Regions from separate parts of the Sphaerospermopsis torques-reginae ITEP-024 genome, predicted to be linked through region 2. Evidence: riboswitches for the same ligand, from Rfam matches in the RefSeq annotation. Region 2 holds a riboswitch; the other holds the start of a gene.
What was found. Region 2 has a riboswitch for cobalamin ahead of cobG (precorrin-3B synthase). Riboswitches for the same ligand answer to the same signal wherever they lie in the genome.
Positions count from the first base shown of each region.

Region 1: it holds a riboswitch for cobalamin, as region 2 does, so the genes downstream of both, K2F26_RS17035 (DUF1636 family protein) here and cobG (precorrin-3B synthase) in region 2, are expected to answer to the same signal.

Region 1 covers NZ_CP080598.1:3,658,943-3,664,964, reverse strand. Annotated here, with positions in the region: gene K2F26_RS17050 (ABC transporter substrate-binding protein) at 1-656, opposite strand, end outside; gene K2F26_RS17045 ((2Fe-2S) ferredoxin domain-containing protein) at 836-1,708, opposite strand; gene K2F26_RS17040 (TonB-dependent receptor plug domain-containing protein) at 1,746-3,845, opposite strand; gene K2F26_RS17035 (DUF1636 family protein) at 4,050-4,460, opposite strand; cobalamin riboswitch at 4,709-4,851, opposite strand; gene ilvB (biosynthetic-type acetolactate synthase large subunit) at 5,114-6,022, shown strand, end outside.
Region 2 covers NZ_CP080598.1:4,820,542-4,826,563, reverse strand. Annotated here, with positions in the region: gene cobJ (precorrin-3B C(17)-methyltransferase) at 1-1,344, opposite strand, end outside; gene K2F26_RS22415 (precorrin-2 C(20)-methyltransferase) at 1,677-2,381, opposite strand; gene K2F26_RS22410 (precorrin-8X methylmutase) at 2,378-3,007, opposite strand; gene cobG (precorrin-3B synthase) at 3,033-4,586, opposite strand; cobalamin riboswitch at 4,625-4,858, opposite strand; gene K2F26_RS22400 (metallophosphoesterase) at 4,941-5,780, opposite strand; gene K2F26_RS22395 (phospholipase D-like domain-containing protein) at 5,933-6,022, opposite strand, start outside.

The sequences.
Region 1 (6,022 bases), 1.2 Mb from region 2:
ATATATTCAGCATTTATCCCCACTTTCAAACCAGCTTCCGTAAGTTTTCCGTAACTATCTGTTTGGGAATTTCCTGTACCAAAAGTTGTGACTAAATCAGGATTTAATGCTAATAACTTTTCTATATCCACATTGGAATTATTACCTACTTGGGTACTTTTTCCCTCTTTAATTCTCTCAATTACAGCCGGAGTATTAACTTGTTGAGTATTACTAATTCCTATTAACTTATCCACCAATCCTAATTTTGCTAAGTGGGGTAAATGAGTTGTAGATAAAGCTACGACAGAATTAACAGGAACTGTAATAATTTGTGCTTGGTTAAATCCTGAAGGTGTGGGAGTTCCACACTGAACCAAAACATATTGAAACTGCGTTTTCGCATTTTGCCAGGGATTTTTAATCGTCACAACTTTGTAATGATTATGATATTCAACTGCGAAGCCTGTAGCATAGTTAATTTTAGCTTTGTTGGGGAAATAATCTTGATTAGGGTTATAGTTTTGAATACAGGTGTTATTGGTTGTGTTGTTAGTTATAGGTTTTTTAGTTATAGGATTTTTTGTACTATGACAGGCAATAATAAACGTGGCTATAAGGCAAAATTGACATAAAAAAATGATTAGTTTTGAGTAAGGAAGTTGTGAAAATTTCATTCTTGCTAAATATTTTTTCAATAGTGAGATTTTGTAGGTTGGGTTGTTCGCGTTGCGAAGCAATGGAACGAAACCCAACGCGAATCTTTAGTATTTTTTGCTAATGTTGGGTTTCACTGAAGCAGGGCTAAAGACCTTACTACGAGCATATTTTTACAGAAAAAGTAATGGGGAGTAGCTTATACTTTTTCCGGTGGATATAAGTTTTCAGCCACCTTATTACCCTTAACTAAATGTTCATTGACAATATTTTCTGCCACATTAGGATTAACGCGAGTGTACCAAGTTCTATCATTAGAATAGAAAACCACAGGTCCTAATTGACAAACTTCTAAACAACCAGATGTTCTTACTTCTATATCTAAACCTGCATTTTCCACTGCTGATTTTAACGCCTCAAATGTAGGTTGCCATTTGCGAGAAGGAAGACAGCGAGTAGAAGTACAAACTGAAATATAGGAATGTTTGAGAGGATTTTTATTAAAGGGAATTGGTTTAATTCCTAACACATAAATATCTCTCAAATCTTGATACAAAGCTAACTTTTCTAAATTTGGTTTTCCTTCTGGTAATAAATTTTCTCCATCTACCAAAGGATTAGGTAATAAAATCGTCATCAATTGTTCATTAGCACCATTCCAAAATTGAATCCCCCAACTTCTAGGATTTCCTTCTGGATTAAACCGCCGATAAAAAGCTGCACGAGAAACTAAACGCTGCTTCCTCACTTCCACAGGAGTTTTACATAAAGGTCCACCGAAATTAGTATCAATACACAAATGTAAATGCCACCCTTCAGCCGCCACCGTCAAATATCCATCATAGAGAATACATAGTTTTGGTGGTGCATTAAATTCCAACTCTAAAACACTACCTTGAACAATATGAGCAATCCCCACCTGCTGCCAATTTTGCTCAAATAAAGTATACATTAACGATGCTAAAACATCACTCCCACAATCAAAATATTCATACTCAATGTATCCACCTGTAGATAGATTTTCTGTTTCTATTTTATTCATTGGTTGTACCCAACAATTAAACTCATTCATTCTTACTTCTCCTTTGCGCCTTTGCGTGAGATAATTATTAAAAACTAGAACTCAACCCCAATTGAAAAACCCTACCCCCATCAGGAAAACCAGGGAACAACTGATAACGATGATTAAACAAATTATCCAAGCTACCAGTCAATACTAGCTTATCATTAATTGGTACACGCATTTTAACATCCAAAGTGGTGTAACCTGGCAAAAATTCTGTATTTGTATTATTGGTTGGATATCCGTTTAAAGAATTCATCAATAACCCCAAATACCAACCTTGGGGATTTTCATAAGACACACCAAAATTTAACTTATCCGCACCTGCAAAACGTAATTCTTTGTCAACTTCTGCGGAATTACTACTTTTTAAAATTCGCGGATCATTGGCTGTATAATTCACAAAAGCATAGATATTTTTTGCTAGTTGTAAATTCAGAGATGCTTCAATTCCTTGAGTTTGAACTAAACCAATATTTTCCCAAGTTCCTGTATTCCCATTTACGGGTGGAGTGAGTCTTTTAAAAGCAAGGGTGTCAGAAACACGATTACTAAAAAACGTCAACCGCAATAAGCCAATATTGCTGATTTTCTGATCAATTCCCACATCAAAACTATCGCTTTTTTCTGGTTTTAAATCAGGATTACCAATATTAGTAGGATTATTATTAAATAAATTAGCAATGGTGGGGGCGCGGAAGTTTCTGATATAGTTAGCTCTCAGGGTAGTGGAATCAGAAACTGCGAATTTTGCACCTACAGATGGAGATGTAAATGAACCATTAACTAAACTACTAAAATCTTGACGCACTCCTAAATTGACATTCAAATTAGGAGAAAACTGAATATCATATCTACTAAAAATTGCCCCTTGACTGATACCGTCATCATAGTTTAATCGTAAAATATTTGTACCGTAATTAAAGGAAGTGTTGTGTACATTAGTGTTACGGTAATCAAAGCCATAGACTAAGGTTTGATTTTGAGACAGATTCCAATTATGGGTAACTTGAATACCATAGGAATCTTGTTTGGTATCAAAGCGATTTTGAGATGTAATTGCACCAGTACGATTATCAAAGCGAGTGTTAAGAAAGTCGGCGTAAACTCTCGCGGTTAGCAGTGAATCATCTCCCTTTCCTAATTTAGAGTTCCAGGTTAAATCGGTGAGAACTTGGTCGGTGTATTTTCGGTTATTCTCGGTGAGAGAGTTAAAAAATCCCTGTCCAAATTGAGGTGTGGGAATGGGTACACCTCCGGGTGTTCCCTGTTCTTTTCCTAAATATAAAGTTGATAAAGCTAAGGTATTACGTTTGTCTAAATTAGCTTCTAATTTGAGATTAAAGTTGTTGAACAGTGCATCATTATTTTCTCTTGTTCCTTCAAAGTTAGCTTCAGGAATGCTAAAGGGATAATTATTTTGTGCTTGGGTACGGTTGTAACCAACTACCCAAGAAATATCACCAGATTTGCCACTATTTTGAATGCTTTGTTGGTTGAGTCCATAGGACCCAAAATTAACTTTGGTTTCTGTGGTAATCTGCTCTGTAGGACGACGAGTAACAATATTAATTACTCCACCTATTGCATCTGAACCATAGAGGGTTGAACCACCTCCAGGTAAGACTTCAACTCTTTCAATATTATTACTGGTAAATTCTGAAAGGTCGAAACCTCCACCACCTAAATTATTAATTGGTCTTCCATCCAATAATATTAAAACTTGTCCGGTGTTAGAACCGCGAATAAATTGACCACTTAAAGCGTTGACTTCTGTTCCTACAGTACCATCACCCAAAATACCTGGTAAAAATCGCAGTGCTTCTTTGACTGTTCTTGCACCTTGCGCTTCCATTTCTTCCCCAGTGATGACGTAAACCGGACGGGTAGAATCTTTGACTGTTCCTTCTCGACGAAAGGGTGAAAATACGGGTTCGTTGAGAATACTATCAATCACTGTGATTTCTATATCCGGTTCTTTTTCTTCTGTTTGTGCAATTGGTTGTAAGTCTTGGGCGGAATTTTCAGATTTTGGTGTAACTTCTGTGGCTATGGTGGGGTGATTTTTCCCTAATATCCCGGATGTAATGGTCAAACTGAAAATCAGTATTTGAGTTTCCCATCTGGTAATAAGCTGAGTACGCATTGGTAGTTAAGTCCCTCTATAAGTAAACACTATTGGTCAACAAAGAAAATTTTTCAGCCAGCAGAAAGATAATAATGATTATTATTATCATTCTTTGGGCGCATTTTACAAGCTAGTTTCCAGCTAGTTTCTGGGTTTTTAGTCAGGAGGGGCGGCCGTTCGCCGCCTCAACTTGAGGACTAAAGTCCTAACTACGAACTTTAATTAACAGCAATTTTTGGTGAGTTTTGCCCATTTACTGAGGGGTGGTATTTTGGCTAAGATGCCTGTTTTTAAGGGTTCTGGGCGTTCTGACCAAGGTAGTAAACCCGTGGGGTTAGTGTAGTATTGGGTGGCACATTGCAGGATGGCAGATGCACTATCATCAACTGCTAAGTTACCGAAAAGATAGGTAAATTTCTCTTCTCCTTGGAAAGCGATAACGCAAGCATGGTTGCAAGCACTCATACATTGGACTCCTTGAATGGAGAATTTAGAGTGCAGTTCCCAAGTTTGTGCAAGTTGTTGAAGTTTGTGTAATAGCTGCTGTCCGCCACTTTCACCTATCTTTTTACCTTCTTTCCACACACTGGCGCAGGTTGTACAGACAAATAAAGTATGTTGTTGTTTTTGCATTAATTTTCAGTTGTTGCAGATTGAAATGACGAATTAGCCTCGCGTCCATCTAGGACAGGAAATCATGTAAATATGCAAAGTGAAGGTTTGTATCTATAACCTTCTCAGTAGCTATTGATATGTGTAGGGAAAATTCTACAATCTCATAGAAATTTCTATGGTATCGCCTATATATGAGTCTATGAGACAGTGATACTGTTTGATGAAGAAAGTGTTAATTGTGTTATTCATCTGTACCTCGCAGATGGGAGTATGTTGTCATTGCGGCGGGCATTCTGACTTTGAAGTGTTAACTTCATTACAGCTGCGGGACAGTGCTGGATTCACACCAGGCTTTCCCCGTTACCTCTGATGGCTGTTTCCCACCAGAACCGCTAGGTGGACTGTACCATAGTAGTGATGCAGATTTTCAGATGTTTACAAATTGTAAAGTAATCTGGCATCACAAATACCAATAACCAGATACTCTGACTTCCCCGCTTTTCTAAAGCAAATCCAAATTAGGTGTTTGATAAATTAGTAATAATGTATTGATAATTTAAAAAAGCCACTCAATTAAAAGTGGTTTTTATTTTGGGTGTAGAATTGGATTACCCTGAAATTCTAAATACAAAATCTAAGGCTTAACTTTTAGTTATATTTTGAGGTTAACCGTGCCATCGCCTTCTCAAATCAGTCTCCCACAATCAGAAAATCAGAAGCAGTCCGCTATTTCTAAATCTACCCCTGTAACTCCAAAACGGGAAACAGGCGGTTTCGCTCTGTTAGATAGTCTGCTGCGTCATGGTGTTGAGTATATCTTTGGTTATCCTGGTGGGGCAATTCTACCGATTTATGATGACCTTTACAAAGTAGAGGAAACTGGTACAATTAAACACATTCTTGTCAGACATGAACAAGGCGCGTCCCATGCTGCGGATGGTTATGCCCGTGCAACTGGCAAGGTAGGAGTATGTTTTGGTACTTCTGGTCCCGGAGCAACTAACCTGGTAACAGGTATTGCAACCGCTTACATGGATTCTATTCCCATGATCATTGTTACTGGACAAGTACCACGGGCTGCAATTGGTACTGATGCTTTCCAAGAGACAGATATTTACGGTATTACTCTACCCATTGTTAAGCATTCTTATGTAGTGCGTGATCCCAAAGACATGGCGCGAATTGTAGCGGAAGCGTTCCACATTGCCAGTACGGGTAGACCTGGACCTGTGTTGATAGATGTTCCTAAAGATGTGGCTTTAGAAGTATTTGATTATGTACCTGTAGAACCAGGTTCAGTTAAGTTACCAGGATATCGTCCCACTGTTAAAGGCAACCCTAGACAAATTAACGCAGCTATCCAGTTAATTCGTGAAAGTCGTCGTCCTTTATTGTATGTGGGTGGAGGTGCGATCGCGGCTAATGCTCACGAAGAAGTTCAACAATTAGCAGAATTATTTAATATCCCTGTCACCACAACTTTAATGGGTATCGGTGCATTTGATGAACATCATCCCCTATCTGTGGGAATGTTGGGAATGCACGGAACTGCGTACGCTAATTTTGCGGTGACAGATTGT
Region 2 (6,022 bases):
AGCTGCTGCGGTGGCTTGCATGGCGGAAATACCAGGGGATACTTGAATATCAATTGTTTGCCATTCTGGTTGTTGATATTTATCTATGACTTCAAAAACTGCGGTGGCCATTGCATAAATACCGGGATCTCCTGAAGAAACTACTGCTACATATTTACCTGTTGCTGCTAAGTCTAAGGCCATTTTTGCCCGTGCTTCTTCTTCTCTATTATCAGATTCATGAATTTTTTTACCGTCAGCTAATGTACCAATTAAATTGATATAAGTTTTATAACCTACTAAGTCAGTAGCATGATTGAGAATTTCTTTAACTTCGGGTGACATCCATTTTGATGCACCAGGTCCAGTACCAATAATGGCTAATTTTCCCTGTGGTTGTCCGATGGTTTCGGGGTTGATAATTTCTGGAGAAATACTCAGAGTAATCTGGGAAAATGCAGAACACAAAAATTTGTTATTTGGTTCTGTACCTGCACAAACAACTGCTTCATGAAAACAGTATCCTTGGGTGGTAAATTTTGTCAGTTGACTGACTGCAAAAAACCGAATAGGTACTTGAAAAATGTGGGCGATGTTTTCAACTATGGGATCAGCAGCGAGGTAAAGAGGTGCAAGAATAACTGCGACTGCTTTGGGTGAAACCTGCGCTTCTTCTAGTAGTTCGTAAATGTGGCTAAGTGTTCCTGAGTTGGGGGAAGTAATGGCGATCGCTACTTTTTGGGGATGATAAACTAAACAGTCAGGTTGAGGAATTATGTTTTTTTCTGTCACCTCAATAGTTAACTCCCCATTTTCATCTATCGGTAAGTTACTTTCACTTAACCAAGGTGCTGTTCCTGCTAATTTAACTTTTGCGCCTGCTAATAAGTCAGATATAAATTTTTTGGCATTTTCTGGGTTAGCTAAATGATATCCAAAAGGAGGAGATAACAACGCTGTCCGAAAACGCAAATCTCCTGTAGTGGTAATGGCAGGTTGTACTTTTAAAGCTACTGCTATTTGTCGTGCTAAGTCGTTTACTCCACTTAGTCCACCCAAAAGCGGCACAACTGCACTCCCATCTTCAGCTACAGCTAATACTGGTGGTTCTTGACTTTTATCTGTAATCAGTGGTGCTAAAGTTCTAATTATAATCCCAGCCGCACATATACCAATTATCGGTGTGCCAGCGGCGAACAACTCGCGCAGTGTATCGCCAAAGTTTGTAAAACTTACATCCACATCACAGGTACGACTTGCTAAACCGTATAATTTCGATCCTGGTAAAATACTTATAATTTGCCTTGCTACTGTGATACTATTTTGACACAGTATGACAACGGCAGGTGTCAACCTTGTTTTCATTTAATATTTAAACTTATTTACTTATTTTTTACTTATTTTAAGATAGTTCTTCCTTATCAAGATATACAATATCAGGTTTTCAGGCTGAAGTCAAGACTCTTAACTTACTATTGCGCGGTGACTGGTGACTGCTTAAAGATTTTTGTAGGTTGGGTTGAGGAACGAAACCCAACATTTACAAGGGTTTGTTGGGTTTCTCTTCGTTCAACCCAACCTACGTTATTTCGTTGTTTTGGGCTTAACCAAAAAGTATTGACTGGTGACTGGGTTAACCTCCCTTTCTTCCCCAGCCTCCTGACTCCTGACTCCTGACTCCTGACTCATTGAACTCATTAAAGTCTTTGCTTCGTCGGTATAACTATCATAGAAAAATAGGGGACTTTTGCGGGATCTACTTCATGTAAAGGTACAATTCTTTGCTGTGTGGTTGTTGCCCGTTCAATATATTTGGCGCGTGTATGCAATCCTAATTGATGGAGGATATCACGCACTTTGACAAAATGACGGCCAAGTTTCATTATTGCCGCTGCATCTGTGGCCAGCAGTTGGGCAGTTAGCATTTCTGTGGGCAGCGTGGCAGGTAGAACTGTGAGAATATCGTTGTAGTAGGTGAAGGGTACACCCAAGGATACTGGACAGGCCATTAAGGAAGAAATGCCAGGGACAACTTCCGTCTGATATTTCTCAGATAAACGAGTGAAGATATACATGAAAGAACCGTAAAAAAACGGATCGCCTTCACACAATACAACGACATCCCGACCGGCTGCTAGATGTGCGGCAATGGGTTCAACTTCTGTTTCATAAATATCTTTGGCTTTTTCTGGTTCTAGGGCGCGGGGAAGATGATATAAAACTTCTATTTGATTACCGGGTAAGTATGGCGACACGATTTTTCTGGCGATACTTTCCCGGTCTATTGCTGATTGATAGGCAATAACAGAGGCCGAACGTATTAAGCGTAATGCTTTTAATGTCAATAGTTCTGGATCTCCAGGACCAACACCAACTCCATACAGACGACCTTTTGAGTTCATATTTCTTCCTCGGTTGCTATGGCGTTAATGGCAGCAGAGGCGATCGCACTGCCACCCCGTCGCCCATGTAAAGTCATAAATGGCACACCACGACTATCTTCTGCTAAAGCGACTTTTGATTCGGCCGCACCGACAAACCCCACGGGAAAACCTAAAATTAATGCCGGACGTGGTACTCCCTCATCTAGCATTTCCAATAATCTAAATAAGGCTGTGGGTGCATTACCAATAGCCACAACTGCCCCATCTAAATGAAACCGCCACAGTTCTAAAGCTGCTGCTGATCGGGTATTTCCCAAGCGTTTGGCTATTGTTGGTACTTCTGGATCATTCAAAGAACAAATAATTGCATTATTGGTGGGTAATCTTTTTCTGGTAATGCCTTGTGCAACCATGTGACAGTCGCATAAAATTGGTGCGCCAGATGCTAAGGCTTTTCTACCTGCATCCACGGCATTAAGTGAATATGCTAACTCTGGAACTATATCCGGCATTCCACAGGCATGAATTAAACGAACAGCAATTTGCGCTACATCATCCGGTAAGGTATCTAATTTAGCTTCTGAGCGAATAATGGCAAAAGATTTTCTGTATATTTCTTCGGCATCGCGTATATAATTATACATAGCTTCGATATTTGGAATTTGAGACTTAAATGGATTGAACAGTGAACAATTGTTTGAGTTCAGATATATCATAACGATTGGCAAATTCTCTAAATGATTCTTGAGAACTAACCCGTTTCATTTGATACACTTTTAACATTCGTTCCATGAGTTGAGGTAATTCGGCAAAAGTCACATTTTCATAAATTGGACGACCAAATTGTTGTAAGGTATCGTCACCAAGATACACTTGATATCCTTCCCTGGATTCATTTTCTGCCTCAATTTTCACTCCTAGCAATGTAATATCACTTTGATGATGTTGAGCGCAAGATTTAACACACCCACTAAAATGAATATTAATAGCAGAATCTAAGGTGATGTGAGTTTCTAAATATTCTCCTAATGTTAAAGCGTGAGTTTTGGTGTCTGTCGCAGCAGCAGCACAACCCCGCTTTCCTGAACAGGAAACTAACCCGCTTTTAATGTTGGTAGCTGAATAACTCAGTTCTAGATGGGCAATTTCTCTTTGCACTTGTGCAATGTGTTCTTGGGCAATATTTGTGATTAGTAAATTCTGCCAAGGTGTGAGTCTGAGATTACTATTACCATATTTGGCGGCTAAATCAGCTAAACCCCGCATTTGCCAAGTTTGCAACCGTCCCAAGGGTAAAACAACACCGATATAATATAATCCTGATTGTTTTTGTTCATGTATGCCAATATGGTAGATTTTATGATTATTATGTTTAGCTTCATCATGTAAATTTGCGAGTTTGCTTATTTGTGTGAGATTTTGAGATGCTATTTCTTTGGCTACCTGGAAACTATTTGCAGTTAAATACTCTGTAGCTTGTTGTAAATAATTTTCCCAGCCCAAATTATCAATAACCTCCCGCAAGCGTGGTTTACGTCGGCTACTAGGATCTGTATGCTGTAAGTAAACCTCTGCTAAAGCACCTAAAAATGGTATACATTGTGCGGGTGTTAATAAAATTTCTGTATTTATAAAAAATTTTTCTTTTTCACCACCACAAAAATGCAAAATGAGATATACTAATTCATGTCCCCATTTCCCCGTAGGAAAGAACTTCGGTTCTTTCCTACCCCCCTGATAAACCTGAACAGCAGTAAAAGTGATATCATTGGGGAAATGTTGCAGAGAAAGTTTACCACCACCATCAAAGCCAACGCTAAATTTTGCCGAAAGTCCACCTAAATGGGAATTTTTTGTGATGTATTCATCCCAAGCTTTCACTAGAGGATGAGTATCTATTAATTCTTGAGAGTCTATACCCGCAATGGGACTCGTCATAATATTGCGAATATGGTCTACAGCAGGATTAATAGAACCTAATCCCATTTTTTGTAATTGCTGGAGAATATCAATATTTATTTCTTGTTTAATTTCTCTGATTTGTAAATTAGCGCGATTGGTAACATCAACATAGCTGCCTCCATAATTATCCGCTATATTGGCGATCGCGTGTAGCTGTTCACTATTCAAAATGCCACCAGGTATTCTTAGGCGAGATAAGATCCCATCTTGGGCTGGTGTGGTGTAAAATAAACCTGGACAAGCTGTAAATGGACTTAACAAAATGGTCACTCCTTCCCCGTGCGACGCGGAGACAGAACAGGGATAAATTTCCTAGAGTTGGCATTCTGACTTGTTCAATTTGGGATTTTAGATTTTGGATTTTGGATTTTCTGATTACCCTTATTTTGTTACAAGGTTTTTCTCAGTATCAATCATCTAAAATCAGCAATCTAAAATCTGACATTGCTTTACAGCTGCGGCACAGTCCCGGAATTTAACCGGAGTTTCCCAAATCTAAGATTTTGAACTATACCATAAGAAAGAATTTTTGGAAAGGTAATTGGGAATTGGGAATAGGGAATTGGGAACAGAAAATTATTTGTTCATCCTCCTGACTCCTGACTCCTGACTCCTTTAAACCAGTGTAATAGCTGTTACTTCGGGTGGACAATACCAACGTCCGGGGGGGAAAGTTCCTAAACCACGATTGACATACAATTGATTTGTACCTAGATTTGTCGTTATTTGATGTAGTCCTTGACTCCATTGCCAATTTTCTACGACTTTTGGCCATTTACCCTCCATAAAAGGTATCCAAGGCCAAAACAATTCAGGTATTTTGTGACGGGAAGAAGAAATCCAATTTGGTAAAGAACCTACACCGGGAATCACAATTTGACCACCGTGAGTATGTCCTGATAATTGTAAATCTACGCGCCAATTTTGCAAAACTACTGCACTATCAGGATTATGTGATAAAACAATACGGGGAATATGAATATCTAAGGAATTCATTACAGGTGCTGGATGAAATTCTGGAGACCAGAAATCAGCGAGTCCTACTAATGCTAAATGTGAACCTAAAGGATAGGCGATTTGATTCCAAAGTACCTCAATTTCTACACCTGTTAAAGCTTTAGTAATTTCTGTTTGGGAGTGAGTATAATAAAGGTCATGATTGCCCAAAATAGCATAAACACCAGCGCGACTTTGCAGATGTTTTAACTGTTTGGCTAGTTGATAAATTGGTTGGGGATTATGAGTAACAAAATCGCCTGTTAATACTATTAAATCTGGTTTGAGTTGATTGGTGAAATCTATTGCTTGTGCGAGTAAATCTTCTGCTAGTAATAAACCATCATAATGAAAATCTGAAAGTTGTACAATTTTAGTGTTTTGTAGATATTTAGGTAATCCGTTGATTTTTACATTTAAGGATTCTATGCTTAATGGTTCTGAAAGTATTTTGATCATATTTATGTACTCAAATTTTATTTTCTAAATATCGGCGAGAGAATGTCTTGATGGTAAAAGCCAACGGATTTGGATTTAACCGTAGCACCAATCCAAAATCTAAAATCTAAAATCTAAAATCCAAAATTGAATGACTCCTGAATTATTACCTTTTATAATTGCCAACGCAAAAATAACATTAATCTACCTAACAACTTTTGTTTAATACTTCTTTTTCTCCATTCTGATATATTAATCTGATG